Regions from separate parts of the Serratia fonticola genome, predicted to be linked through region 2. Evidence: predicted binding sites of a transcription regulator. Region 2 holds the regulator's gene; each other region holds the start of a gene.

Region 1 (3,580 bases), 1.6 Mb from region 2:
TCTACACGTTGCTGTGGCAGGCAAGCCATGATGATGAACCGATGCTGCGGCCAACCTTCCTCGATCATGAGCACGATGATCGCACCTTCGGAGAAACCGATGATTTCCTGATTGGCCGCGACCTACTGGTGGCCAGCGTGGTGGAGCAGGGGCAGCGCCAGCGTAAAGTCTACCTGCCGGATAACGTTGATGGTTGGTACTGCTTCTATAGCGGCCAATGGTACAGCGGTGGCCAGAGCATAGTGCTGGAGGCTCCGCTGGAACGCTTGCCGTTGCTGGTACGCGCTGGGGCAGGGCTCCCGATGTCACAACGGTTGGGGCACGTAGACAATGCAGCAGACGATCGCCGTGAACTGCGGCTGTTCCCCACCAAGGGCTGCGGATGGTCCTCAGGCCTGCTGTTTGAAGACGATGGGGAAAGCCATGGCTGGCAGCAGAATAATGCGCTGTGGCTCCGCTGGGAGGCGGTGAGTGACAATCAGCGCATCGAACTGATCTTCACCCACGAGGGGCATTTCAAACCGACGTGGCAGGTGCTGAACATTGTGTTGCCAGCAGGCGAGACTCGCGAGCTGTGGGTGAATGGGGTTTGTTGCGATAGCTATGTGCTGTGACTAATGCCATATCCCAACCCTCTGCAGAGGGTTGGGGAAGTATCAAACTGGATGAAGTTTTGCCTAAAAAAGAAGAAGTCGATCAGCTCTGCCACTAACCGCTATTCCACCACGCGTTTCTTACGCGGCTTTTTCGCCACGGTGACGGTTTTGACTTCACTCTCCACCCAGCCATCCTGCAGACGGGTTTTCAGCATTTCCCCAACCTGTGCCTGCTTGGTGGTTTTCAGTAACTCACCTTGTGGCGTCTGCGTTACGCTATAGCCGCGAGCCAAGGTTGCCAGCGGGCTAACCGCCTCCAGTTGGCTACAGGCGACGCCAAAGCGTTGGCGATAGCCATTAAGTTGCCGCTCCATCCCCTGTTGCAAACGGTATTCCTGCTGCTGAACGCGCTGCTGCAAGCGGTGGATGCGGCCCATCGGCTGGACCTGCGCCAAGCGCTGCTGCACACGTTCACTGCGGCGAGAAGATAGCCGTATTTGCTGCTGCATCCCATCTTCCAAACGGCGCTGTAGCTTGAATAGCAGCGTTTGCTGTCGGGCCAGCCGCAGGTGTGGATGCTGCTGTTGCAGACGGTGATTGATGCGGGTGAACTGCTGCTGGCGCTGCGCCAGATAATAGTCCATCGCCATTTCCAGCCGCTGTTGCTGTGACTGCAATTGGCGCAGCAGCTCAAGCTGATTACGGCTGACCAACTCTGCGGCCGCTGAAGGGGTGGGAGCCCGCAGGTCGGCAACAAAGTCGGCAATGGTGACGTCGGTTTCATGGCCGACGGCGCTGACGATCGGGATACGGCTGGCAAAAATTGCCTTCGCGACGCGTTCGTCGTTAAAACTCCATAAATCTTCTAACGAGCCACCGCCGCGCCCGACGATCAGCACATCACACTCATCGCGGCGGTTGGCGGTTTCGATCGCGCGAACGATCTGCAACGGAGCTTCTGCACCTTGCACGGACGTGGGGTAAATCACGATCGGCAGTGAAGGATCGCGCCGCTGTAGCACCTGCAAAATATCGTGCAGCGCTGCGCCGCTGGCGGAGGTGATCACCCCAACGCATTTGGCCGGGCTTGGCAATGGTTGCTTGAACTGCTGATCAAACAAACCTTCGGCTGCCAGGCGCTGTTTCAACTGCTCGAATTGCTGTTGCAGCAGGCCGTCACCGGCAGGCTGCATGCTTTCGGCGATCAGTTGGTAATCACCGCGTGGTTCATACAGGGTGATGCTGGCCCGCACCAGAACCTGCTGGCCATTTTGCGGGCGAAAGGTGGTGCGCCGGTTGCTGTTGCGGAACATCGCACAACGCACCTGGGCACGGTCATCTTTCAGCGTGAAATACCAGTGGCCGGAGGAGGGCTGGGAGAAGTTGGAGATCTCGGCGGAGAGCCAAATCTGCCCCATTTCCATTTCCAGCAGCTGTCGAACCGTCTGATTGAGGCGGCTTACGGTAAAAATGGACGGTGAAGTAGGTAGTGACATGTGACCCAGATCAAATTTCAAAACAAGCACTTAATTGGTCGATATTACAGCTCGGCGAAAGGTAATCAAGAGTTTTTGTAAGAAAGTGCTGGAGGCAACCGATTACGCTCTGTATAATGCCACGGCAATATTTTATCTTTTCTGCATCCACCTTGGTGAGATATTGCCCATGCTACGTATTGTAAAAGAAGCTCTAACGTTTGATGACGTTCTCCTGGTTCCAGCCCACTCCACAGTTCTGCCTAATACCGCAGATCTTGGCACCCAACTGACCAAATCCATCCGCCTGAATATCCCTATGCTGTCCGCAGCCATGGATACCGTAACCGAATCCAACCTGGCTATTGCGCTGGCGCAGGAAGGCGGTCTGGGCTTCATTCACAAAAACATGTCCATTGAGCGCCAGGCGGAAGAAGTTCGCCGGGTGAAAAAACATGAAAGCGGCGTGGTCACGGACCCACAGGCCGTTACTCCTTCCACCACACTGGCAGAAGTGAAAGAGTTAACCGCGCGTAACGGCTTTGCCGGTTACCCGGTTGTGACCGAAGAAAACGAACTGGTGGGGATCATTACCGGCCGTGACGTGCGCTTCGTAACCGATCTGACTCAGCCTGTCACCGCAGTGATGACGCCAAAAGAGCGCCTGGTCACCGTCAAGGAAGGCGAAGCGCGTGAAGTCGTGCTGCAAAAAATGCACGAAAAACGCGTTGAAAAAGCGCTGGTGGTGGACGACAGTTTCCACCTGCTGGGCATGATCACCGTCAAAGACTTCCAGAAAGCAGAGCGTAAACCTAACGCCTGTAAAGATGAGCATGGCCGTCTGCGCGTAGGCGCTGCGGTAGGTGCCGGTGCTGGTAACGAAGAGCGTGTTGATGCGTTGGTCGCTGCCGGTGTTGACGTACTGCTCATCGACTCTTCACACGGCCATTCCGAAGGCGTGTTACAGCGCATCCGTGAAACCCGTGCCAAATACCCAGACCTGCAAATCCTTGGCGGTAACGTTGCGACCGGGGCTGGTGCCAAAGCCTTGATGGAAGCCGGCGTGAGCGCGGTGAAAGTGGGGATCGGTCCTGGCTCTATCTGTACGACTCGTATCGTCACCGGCGTAGGTGTTCCGCAGATCACCGCTATCGCCGATGCGGTAGAAGCGTTGGAAGGGACTGGTATCCCAGTTATCGCTGACGGTGGTATCCGCTTCTCTGGCGATATCGCCAAAGCGATTGCTGCCGGTGCGTCCTGTGTGATGGTTGGCTCAATGCTGGCGGGTACGGAAGAATCTCCGGGCGAAATCGAGCTGTATCAGGGCCGTTCGTTCAAATCTTACCGTGGGATGGGTTCTCTGGGCGCAATGTCCAAAGGTTCCTCGGACCGTTACTTCCAGACCGATAACGCCGCTGATAAACTGGTGCCGGAAGGTATCGAAGGCCGTGTGGCCTACAAAGGCATGCTGAAGGCGATCGTACATCAGCAGATGGGCGGCCTGCGTTC
Region 2 (3,580 bases):
CGCCGGCAAGTGTATACGGCTGGATCTCTGCTTGTGAAACGGTAATATTTGCAAGATGCTGTTAAAAAATTTGAAGGCAAACATATGTGGTCTGAATATTCACTCGATGTGGTAGATGCGGTAGCGCGGACCGGCAGTTTCAGCGCGGCGGCACAGGAGTTGCACCGAGTTCCTTCTGCGGTGAGCTATACGGTACGCCAACTGGAGCAATGGCTGGCGGTACCGCTGTTTGAACGCCGTCACCGCGATGTGGAACTGACGCCAGCGGGGGCGCTATTTGTTAAGGAGGCGCGGGTTGTTATCAAAAAAATGCTCGATACCCGACGACAGTGCCAGCAGGTGGCCAACGGTTGGCGCGGGCAACTGCGGATTGCGGTCGATCTGATCGTCAAACCTCAGCGCAGCCGCCAACTGGTGCTGGATTTTTATCGCCATTTCCCCGACGTGGAACTGATAGTGCAGCCGGAAGTATTCAACGGCGTATGGGATGCGCTAGTCGATGGCCGAGCGGAGATGGCCATTGGTGCAACGCGGGCGGTGCCGGTGGGTGGCGGTTTTGCCTTTCGCGATATGGGCTTTATGAATTGGCTCTGCGTAGTACATGCTAAACATCCGCTCGCCGCCTTGCAAGGAAAGCTGCGCGACGATCAGCTACGGCCCTATCCCTCGTTGCTGTTGGAAGATACTTCGCGCAATTTACCCAAGCGGGTGACCTGGTCGCTGGACAACCAGCGGCGGCTGACCGTGCCGGACTGGGTTTCGGCGGTAGATTGTTTGCGTGCCGGGCTGTGTGTGGGCATGGTGCCTGCACATCGCGTATTGCCGTTGGTGCAAAGTGGCGAACTGGTGGTGTTGACACTGCATGAGCCTTTCCCGCCCAGCGCTTGCTGCCTGACCTGGCAGCAAAACGCCCAGTCTCCGGCCATGGCCTGGCTGCTGGACTATCTGGGCGATAGCGAAACGCTCAATCAGGAATGGCTCAGTGAAGAGGACCCGGGGGGGAATCGGGCGCAGCATGCGGCGCCCCTACGGAGAAATATGGGGTTAAGGCACAGTATTTAGCGGCGGTAATCGACAAAAGGACCATCGGCGACTGAGCGGCGCTCGATGAGTTTTGGATGCACTTCAATCACCTGCGATTCTTCACGCTTGCTGATGATGCGATCCAACAGCATGGTAAAGGCCATTTCGCCCAGTCGCTCTTTCGGCTGGTGAATGGTGGTCAGCGCCGGGGTGAAGTAGCGGGCATTACGCACGTTGTCGTAGCCAATAACCGAGATATCCTGCGGTACACGCAACCCCAGCTCATCGGCGGCACAGATCGCCCCCATGGCCATAATATCGCCGCCACAGAAAACGGCGGTTGGACGATGCTTTTGCGACAGGATCTGATGCATGGCTTTGTAGCCAGATTCAGGCTCGAAATCCCCCTGCACGATCCATTCTTCGCGCACTTCGATGTTGGCTTCCTTCATGGCTTTCAGAAAGCCCTGGTGGCGACCTCCACCGGTATTACGCGCCAGTTGACCAGGAATTGCACCGATGTCCCGGTGGCCACGTTCGATCAGGTAGCGGCCTGCCAGGTAACCGCCCTCGAAGGCATTGTCGATAATGGTATCGGTGAAGTCTCCGCGTGCGGTACCCCAATCCATCACTACCATGGGAATATTACGGTAATCTTCCAGCATGCCCAGTAGCTGATCTGGATATTCTGAGCACATCACCAGCAGGCCATCGACGCGCTTTTGCGCCAGCATCGCTAGATAGGCTTGCTGTTTATCCAGATTATTGTGCGAGTTACACAAGATCAGGGTATAGCCTTTGCTGTAGCAGCTGTTTTCTACCGCTTCGATCACTTCGGCAAAATAGGGGGCCTCGCTCGAGGTGGCGAGCAAACCGATCGATTTGGTGTGATTGACCTTGAGGCTGCGGGCGACGGCGCTGGGTGAATAGTGCAGCTCTTTGATGGCGGCCCAAACGGCCGTTTTGGTATCTTCGGCGACGAAACGCGTTTTATTGATAACGTGCGATACGGTAGTGGTAGAAACGCCAGCGCGTTTGGCCACATCTTTAATCGTTGCCATGTAAAAAATGACTCCTAAACCCACATGTTACAGCATGTAAGTATGATGTTAATCGTTTGCCTACGTAGATCCTTTCCCAGATAAGCGAAAACTGAGTTTTTAGTGCTGAAGTCGTAAATCGCTTGAACAGGGAGGGGCAGTTTATCGGTACGCAGTTGTGAACTGCGGATTTTGTCGCATATTGAAGAAAAGTGGAAGAGCTAATCGGTAATTATCAGCGGGGAAAGCATAACAAGATTTTAATCACGAACTGTGGGAAAATGATTTGACGTATAAACTGTGTGGCTTATGCTCTTGAAAAGCCAATCTGAGAGGGAGTTGTATATGGATACCGATTTGAAGATGTCATTACTCACCACCGTGGGTGCCTTGGCAATGATTATTGCTTTCAGTTTTATTGCCGCATTGAACTGATCCGCAGCAGAAAAACAAAGGCGCAGCTTGATGCCGCGCCTTATTATTAGCTAGTCACCCGCCGTTAAGCCAGGTTTTCTGCCACGAACGCCCAGTTCACCAACGCCCAGAAGTTTTCCAGGTACTTTGGCCGCGCATTGCGGTAGTCGATGTAGTAAGCATGCTCCCACACGTCAACGGTCAATAACGGAACGTCTGCGCCGGTCAGCGGGGTTGCCGCATTTGAGGTGCTGACGATCGCCAGACTACCGTCCGCTTTTTTCACCAGCCAAGTCCAGCCCGCGCCGAAGTTTTTCACGGCGGCATCGGTGAATTGCTCTTTAAAGGCGGCGAAGGAGCCGAATGACTTATTGATGGCCTCTGCCACTGCGCCCGTTGGCTCGCCACCACCTTGCGGTGATAAGCAGTGCCAATAGAAGGTGTGGTTCCAGACCTGAGCGGCGTTATTGAACACGCCGCCGGTGGAGGTCTTGACGATCTCGACCAGGGATTTGCCTTCGAACTCGCTGCCTTTCACCAGATTGTTCAGGTTAACCACGTAGGTGTTATGGTGCTTGCCATAGTGGTATTCCAGCGTTTCTGCGGAAATGTGCGGTTCGAGAGCGTTTTTCTCATATGGTAATGCAGGTAATTCAAACGACATTGCTTTCTCCTTTTATAGACAATACGCCTCTCCGACGCTGCAGGCCTAAGGGGCCGAGGGCGGAAAAACGCAATTGCACCACTTTTGTTATGGTTATTAATCTTAACAACTTTCGGGGGGAAAAGAACATCCAAAGTGTGCCAAGTGACTGATTGTTTAAAGTTGCAGCGGGAGATTGAGAGCACGGCCGAGCAGTTGGCTCAGCCGTGAAAGGTTAACGGATGGTGGTAGGGGTCACTACGCGGCGGGCACCAATGTAATGGTTCTGCCAATAGTCGTTATCCAACTGACTGATGCGAATTTCTTCACCGGTGCGCGGTGACTGGATGAACTTACCGTTACCAAGATAGACTCCAACGTGATCGGCGGTGCCACGGTTGTTGATGCGGAAGAACACCAGATCGCCTTTCTCCAGCTCATTACGCTTGATCGGCGCTGC
Region 3 (3,580 bases), 2.0 Mb from region 2:
TAAAGGTGCGGCGGGAAGTGACGGCATGAGCGTAAGCGATCTGCCGGACTACCTGAAACGCCACTGGCCGGAACTGAAAGCGCAACTGCTGTCCGGCAGTTACTGCCCATCCCCTGTGAGAAGAGTGAGCATCCCGAAACCCGGGGGCGGCGAACGCCTGTTGGGTATCCCGACGGTAGTCGATCGCTTTATCCAGCAGGCGGTGATGCAGGAACTGCAACGGCAGTGGGATGCGTCGTTCAGCGATAACAGCTATGGGTTCCGGCCCGGACGCTCGGCCCATCAGGCAGTGAAACAGGCTCAGGACTATATCGGTTCTGGGTATCACTGGGTAGTCGATCTCGATCTGGAGAAGTTCTTTGATCGGGTAAATCACGACGTGCTGATGAGCCGGATAGCGAAACGGGTAACGGATAAACGGGCGCTGTCACTTATCCGCCGGTTCCTGAACGCAGGTGTGATGGAGGCCGGTCTGGTAAGGCCGGTGACAGAAGGGACGCCGCAGGGCGGCCCACTGTCGCCGTTGTTATCGAATGTGCTACTGGACGACTTCGATAAGGAACTGGAGAAACGTGGCCTGAAGTTCGTGCGTTACGCAGATGACTGCAATATCTACGTGAAAAGCGAACGGGCAGGCCGCCGTGTGATGGAGGGGCTGACACATTGGCTGAGCCGAAAACTGAAACTGAAGGTGAACGCGAAGAAGAGCGCGGTAGCGCAGCCGGAAACGCGTAAGTTCCTGGGTTACAGCTTCAGAAGGGGCAGAAAGGTCAGGTGCGTGGTGTCGCCGGACGCAGTGAAACGGTTCAAAGTGCGGGTAAGGGAACTGACGGGGCGCAACACAGGGAGAAGTCTTGAGCAGCTAATCCAGCCATTAAAGCGGTATCTGATGGGATGGAAAAGTTACTACGGGATGAACGAGTGGCCGTCGATAATGCGAGAGCTGAACGGATGGATAAGACGCAGGCTGCGAAGTGTACTCTGGAAACAGTGGAAAACAGGCAGCAAGCGTTATAAAGAGCTGCGGCGGCGGGATGTAAGGAAAGACCTGGCGGCGCGGACGGTGGGAAGCAGCCATAAACAGTGGCGGATAAGTAATAGCCCGGCGCTGAGCATAGCCCTTCCCAACCAGCTGTTCATCAAACTGGGCCTGCCAGAACTGTAAGCAGGCGGCGATAAACATAACCGAACCGCCGTATACGGACCCGTATGTACGGTGGTGTGGGAGGAGGCTGATCGTGAGGTCAGCCCCTATCCCGATCGTGCCCGTCATAATTCTTGTCTTAAAATATCTTTTCTCAAAATCGACGAATTTGGTGACATATGTCACATTCCGTTAATAACCTCCGTTAAGCTTCTGCCTAAATCTTTCCCAATGGCATTTTCCACCAGAAAGCACCGACATCGCTGAGCCTTGTGCTAACGGGTAGGCAATCGTTTGTATTGCCGGGCGCGTTATTTTTGTTATGTTGGAGGGACGTGCTGTTGATTTTGGGTTGCTGCCAGTGTGGTGGCAATTTGAAAGCTATCCCCGTCGTGTGGTTTAAAGGATGGCGGGTATAAAGGGGAAAACAGCCGCTTCTGAAGTCTGATTATAGGGTCGGGTAAATGGCAAAAGTATCATTGGAGAAAGACAGGATTAAGTTCCTGTTGGTAGAAGGGGTTCATCAGAGCACCGTAGATAACCTGCGTGCTGCCGGATATAGCAACATCGAATATCACAAAGGTGCGTTAGACACCGAAGCGCTGAAAGCATCGATCCGTGATGCACACTTCGTAGGTATCCGATCGCGCACGCATCTGTCCGAGGAAGTCTTCGCGGCCGCAGAGAAGCTGGTCGCGGTGGGCTGTTTCTGTATCGGCACCAACCAGGTTGATTTGAAAGCGGCGACCAAACGCGGCATTCCGGTGTTTAACGCGCCTTTCTCCAATACTCGATCCGTGGCCGAAATGGTGCTGGGTGAGCTGCTGTTGATGCTGCGTGGGATCCCAACGGCCAACGCCAAGGCACACCGTGGCCAGTGGCAGAAACTGGCCGTAGGCTCGTATGAAGCACGGGGCAAGAAACTGGGGATCATCGGCTACGGCCATATCGGGACTCAGCTCGGCATCCTGGCGGAAGGCCTGGGGATGAAGGTGTTCTTCTACGACATCGAGAACAAGCTGCCGCTGGGTAATGCCCAACAGGTGCGCCATCTGTCCGATCTGCTCAATATGAGCGACGTGGTCACGCTGCACGTGCCGGAAACGCTGTCGACCAAGAACATGATCGGCACCGAAGAGCTGGCGCTGATGAAGCCAGGTGCGATCCTGATCAACGCCTCACGCGGCACCGTGGTGGATATCCCGGCACTGTGTAACGCCTTGGCGAGCGACCATCTGGCCGGTGCGGCAATCGACGTGTTCCCGGAAGAGCCGGCAACCAACAGCGATCCGTTCAATTCTCCACTGTGCGAGTTCGATAACGTGCTGTTGACGCCGCATATCGGCGGTTCAACCCAGGAAGCGCAGGAGAACATCGGTGATGAGGTGGCTGGCAAGCTGGCGAAGTATTCCGATAACGGCTCAACGCTGTCTGCGGTCAACTTCCCAGAGGTGTCGCTGCCAGCTCATGGCCCGAACGCCAGCCGTTTGCTGCATATTCATGAAAACCGCCCAGGTATCCTGACGCAGATTAACCAGATCTTCGCCGAAGAAGGGGTGAACATCGCGGCCCAGTATCTGCAGACCAGCTCGGAAATCGGCTACGTGGTTATCGATATCGAAGCGGAAACCGAACGTGCGGATGCCGCGTTGCAACGTATGAAAGCGATCGAAGGGACTATCCGCGCCCGCCTGTTGCTCTAACTGGCCATACAACGGGCGCAGCATGCGGCGCCCCTACGACGAACCATCTGAGGCCGGAGCAATCCGGCCTTTTGCTATGTGGAGAGCGGCCAGGCCCAGCTTTGTGACGGGGTAATAATTTCTGGCAGAGGGATATCCCATTGCTCCACCGGCAAGGCGCTAACCCGTTGGCAATCGTGCGCAATCCCCATCGGATAGGGGCCTGCGTGCTGCCAGTTTTGTAAGGTGCGATCGTAAAACCCGCCGCCCATCCCCAGACGTTGCCCTGCCGAATCGAAGGCGACCAGCGGTGTCAATACCACATCCAACAGCGACACCGGCAAGACGTGGCGGACATCGAGCGCTGGCTCAAGAATGTTGAAGCGGTTGCTAACCAGTGATGTTTGCGCGGTGTAATGCAGGAACAGCAAGTTACCGGGGCTGAACGGATGCAAAACCGGCAGATAAACCTGTTTACCCAGTTGCCACAGCTGCTCGATCAGCGGGCCAGTATCTAGTTCACCATCAAAAGAGAGAAATGCCGCGATGTACCTGGCTGCCTGAATGCGTGGATGCTGCGCAATATTGCTGGCCATTTGCTGGGCGAAATCATGCTGTTGAGCGGGCGTTAAGGCACGGCGTCGTTGACGTATTTCGTTACGGATGAGTTGGCGTTGCTGAGCGAACTGAGGTTGCAAAGACATAGTGTTAGATTCGCCAGTAGTGGTGAGTTAACACACTGAAAACGCAGGTG
Region 4 (3,580 bases), 1.5 Mb from region 2:
CCTGCCAGTTCCAAACCGATAACGGCAACGATTGCGCCCATTGCCGCAGGCGGAAACATCACGTCCAGCCATCCGGTTCCGGCCTTCTTGACGATCAGCGCGACCAGGCAGAACAGCACGCCACACATGATAAAACCACCCAGTGCAACCTCATACCCCAGCGGCAACAGCAGCAACACCGGTGAAATAAACGCAAAGCTGGAGCCCAGATAGGCGGGTATCTTGCCCTTACAGATAAACAGATACAGCAATGTTCCCACGCCGTTGAACAACAGCACCGTCGCCGGGTTGATCTTGAACAGGATCGGCACCAGCACGGTGGCCCCGAACATGGCAAACAGATGCTGGAAGCTGAGTGGGATGGTCTGGAACAGCGGCGGGCGTTCACTAACGCCGATGGCGCGACGGGTCATGGGGTGTTTTTCCTCTGAGTTAGTATCAGTTGTGTTGGCTTGGTGATCAATGCTCAATGGATTACCAGGGTTGGCAATCCAAAGGGCATTAAAAAGCCGACTCTCAGGTCGGCTTATTTATTATTTGGTACCAAATATCTTATCGCCTGCATCACCCAGGCCAGGCACGATGTACCCTTTGTCATTCAGGCATTGATCGATCGACGCGGTATACAGCTCAACATCCGGATGCGCTTTCTCCAGCGCGGCGATCCCTTCAGGAGCAGCGACCAGTACCAGCACCTTGATGCTGCTACAACCGGCTTTCTTCAGCAGGTCGATGGTTGCGATCATCGAACCACCGGTAGCCAGCATTGGGTCAACCACCAGCGCCATACGCTCGTCAATGTTGGAAACCAGTTTCTGGAAATATGGGACCGGCTCCAGGGTTTCTTCATCACGATAAACCCCAACCACGCTGATACGAGCACTCGGTACGTGCTCCAGTACCCCTTCCATCATGCCCAGACCGGCACGCAGGATTGGCACTACGGTAATTTTTTTCCCTTTAATCTGCTCAACTTCAACCGGCCCACACCAGCCTTCGATGGTAACTTTCTCGGTTACCAGATCGGCGGTCGCTTCATAGGTCAGCAAACTACCCACTTCAGAAGCCAGCTCACGAAAGCGTTTGGTGCTGATATCATGTTCGCGCATCAGACCAAGCTTGTGCTTAACCAGCGGGTGTTTCACCTCAACGATCTTCATCATTTTTCTCCTATTAAGGTGGTTGACGGCCAAAAAAATCGCCGGATTATACCGCCTTTTGCTTCCGACGCCACTACCAATAGCCGGATCGAGATCAACAAAAGAGTGATCAACAGTATAGAAGACGAAAAGTTCGAGCGGGCTCACATGGTTCTCGCAAACGTTTGCTTGCGCTGTTAGAATTGCCGCGCCTGGTTCCGGCATCACCGCCGGAAGCACCGTTCTCAAACCGCAAACCGTCGTGGGGATCGCGCAGTGACCGACAAAACCTCTCTCAGCTATAAAGACGCAGGTGTCGATATCGATGCTGGCAACGCATTGGTAGACCGCATCAAAGGTGTAGTGAAACAGACCCGCCGCCCGGAAGTCATGGGTGGGCTGGGCGGTTTTGGCGCCCTGTGCGCGTTGCCGCAGAAATACCGCGAGCCGATACTGGTTTCCGGCACCGACGGCGTGGGTACCAAGCTGCGTCTGGCAATGGATTTAAAACGCCACGACACCATCGGTATCGATCTGGTGGCGATGTGCGTTAACGATCTGGTGGTTCAGGGCGCCGAGCCATTGTTCTTCCTCGATTACTTCGCTACCGGCAAGCTGGATGTGGATACCGCCGCCAGCGTGATCACCGGGATTGCCGAAGGGTGTAAACAGTCCGGCTGTGCGTTAGTCGGTGGCGAGACCGCGGAAATGCCCGGCATGTACCACGGTGAAGACTATGACGTCGCAGGTTTCTGCGTGGGCGTGGTTGAGAAATCAGAAATCATCGACGGCAGCAAAGTACAGTCTGGTGATGCGCTGATCGCTCTGGGCGCTTCAGGCCCGCATTCCAACGGTTATTCGCTGGTGCGCAAAATCCTGGAAGTGAGCAAAACCGACCCCACCACCACTGATCTGGCAGGCAAACCGCTGGCAGACCATCTGCTCGAGCCGACCAAGATTTACGTCAAATCGGTACTGGAATTGATCGAGAAAGTGGAAGTGCACGCGATTGCTCACCTGACCGGCGGCGGCTTCTGGGAAAACATCCCACGCGTATTGCCAGAAGGGATGCAGGCGGTGATCGACGAGTCGAGCTGGCAGTGGCCTGCCGTGTTTAGCTGGTTGCAGCAGGCGGGCAACGTGAGCCGTCATGAAATGTACCGTACCTTTAACTGCGGTGTCGGTATGGTGATTGCGCTGCCACAGGAGTCGGTAGAAAAAGCCATCGCAATATTGACCGCCGCGGGTGAAAAAGCCTGGCAGATTGGTAAACTGACCGCTTCTTCTGACGAACAACAAGTGGTCATCCAGTGATGAAAAAGATTGTGGTGTTGGTCTCCGGCCAGGGGAGTAATCTCCAGGCGCTGATCGACGCCTGCCAACAGGGCCGGATCGCCGCCACTATCGTGGCGGTATTCAGCAATAACGCGCAGGCATATGGCCTGCAGCGTGCCGAGGAAGCTGGCATTGCCGCTCAAGCGCTGGATGCCAAAGACTTTGCCGATCGCGAAGCCTTTGACGCCGCGCTGGCGCAAGCTATCGACCAATACCAACCCGATTTGGTGGTGTTGGCCGGTTATATGCGCATTCTCAGCAACGCCTTTGTGCAGCACTATGCCGGGCGTATGCTGAATATCCACCCTTCCCTGCTGCCGAAATACCCCGGGTTGCATACCCATCGCCAGGCTATCGACAACGGCGACGCCGAACATGGCACTTCGGTGCATTTCGTCACGGAGCAGCTCGACGGTGGCCCGGTGATCCTGCAAGCCAAAGTGCCGATCTTCCCCGGTGACGAGGAAGATGAGGTCATTGAGCGTGTGCAGACCCAGGAACACACCCTATACCCGCTGGTGGTGAGCTGGTTTATCGAAGGGCGGCTGGCAATGCGCGATAACGCTGCCTGGCTGGATGGTGAACGCCTGTCAGCACAAGGTTATGCCGCCGACTGACCCGCAATTTAACCGCAATCTAAACGGTGCCTTTCACGGTACCGTTTTTTTTCGCCTTCAATCAGCTCCTGAGGTTATAATTTTGCCAGATTAATGAACCGAGGAGAATGTATGTCGAGCACCACCAACGTCAGGCTACGCCCGCTGGAGCGGGAAGATCTGGCGTTTGTTCACCAGATGGATAACAACGCCAGCGTCATGCGCTACTGGTTCGAAGAACCTTATGAAGCCTTTGTCGAGCTTTCCGATCTGTACGATAAACACATTCACGACCAGAGCGAACGGCGTTTTATCATCGAGCATGAAGGAGCCAAGGTCGGGCTGGTTGAACTGGTAGAGATCGACCATATCCACCGCCGTGCCGAATTCCAGATCATCATCGATCCGGCTCATCAAGGCAAAGGCTACGCCAGCACCGCAGCCAAGCTGGCGATGGACTACGGCTTCTCGGTACTTAACCTGTATAAGCTGTATTTGATCGTCGATAAA

Evidence for each region. The regulator PurR, encoded in region 2, represses purine synthesis genes. The targets are predictions, from matches to a motif close to CANGCAAACGTTTGCNTG.
Region 1: guaB (IMP dehydrogenase) is a predicted target of PurR. The motif match lies at 2,184-2,201, and genes of this name have one in related genera.
Region 3: serA (phosphoglycerate dehydrogenase) is a predicted target of PurR. The motif match lies at 1,428-1,445, and genes of this name have one in related genera.
Region 4: purM (phosphoribosylformylglycinamidine cyclo-ligase) is a predicted target of PurR. The motif match lies at 1,314-1,331, and genes of this name have one in related genera.

What each region holds. Positions count from the first base shown of each region.
Region 1 is NZ_CP011254.1:173,462-177,041, reverse strand. Features, by position in the region: gene WN53_RS00675 (glycoside hydrolase family 31 protein) at 1-614, shown strand, start outside; gene xseA (exodeoxyribonuclease VII large subunit) at 716-2,092, opposite strand; gene guaB (IMP dehydrogenase) at 2,262-3,580, shown strand, end outside.
Region 2 is NZ_CP011254.1:4,550,030-4,553,609, forward strand. Features, by position in the region: gene punR (DNA-binding transcriptional activator PunR) at 85-1,062, shown strand; gene purR (HTH-type transcriptional repressor PurR) at 1,059-2,084, opposite strand; gene cydH (cytochrome bd-I oxidase subunit CydH) at 2,409-2,498, shown strand; gene sodB (superoxide dismutase [Fe]) at 2,563-3,141, opposite strand; gene WN53_RS20175 (C40 family peptidase) at 3,356-3,580, opposite strand, start outside.
Region 3 is NZ_CP011254.1:567,543-571,122, reverse strand. Features, by position in the region: gene ltrA (group II intron reverse transcriptase/maturase) at 1-1,165, shown strand, start outside; gene serA (phosphoglycerate dehydrogenase) at 1,609-2,847, shown strand; gene WN53_RS02415 (5-formyltetrahydrofolate cyclo-ligase) at 2,922-3,530, opposite strand.
Region 4 is NZ_CP011254.1:95,957-99,536, forward strand. Features, by position in the region: gene uraA (uracil permease) at 1-413, opposite strand, end outside; gene upp (uracil phosphoribosyltransferase) at 534-1,160, opposite strand; gene purM (phosphoribosylformylglycinamidine cyclo-ligase) at 1,416-2,453, shown strand; gene purN (phosphoribosylglycinamide formyltransferase) at 2,453-3,091, shown strand; gene speG (spermidine N1-acetyltransferase) at 3,203-3,580, shown strand, end outside.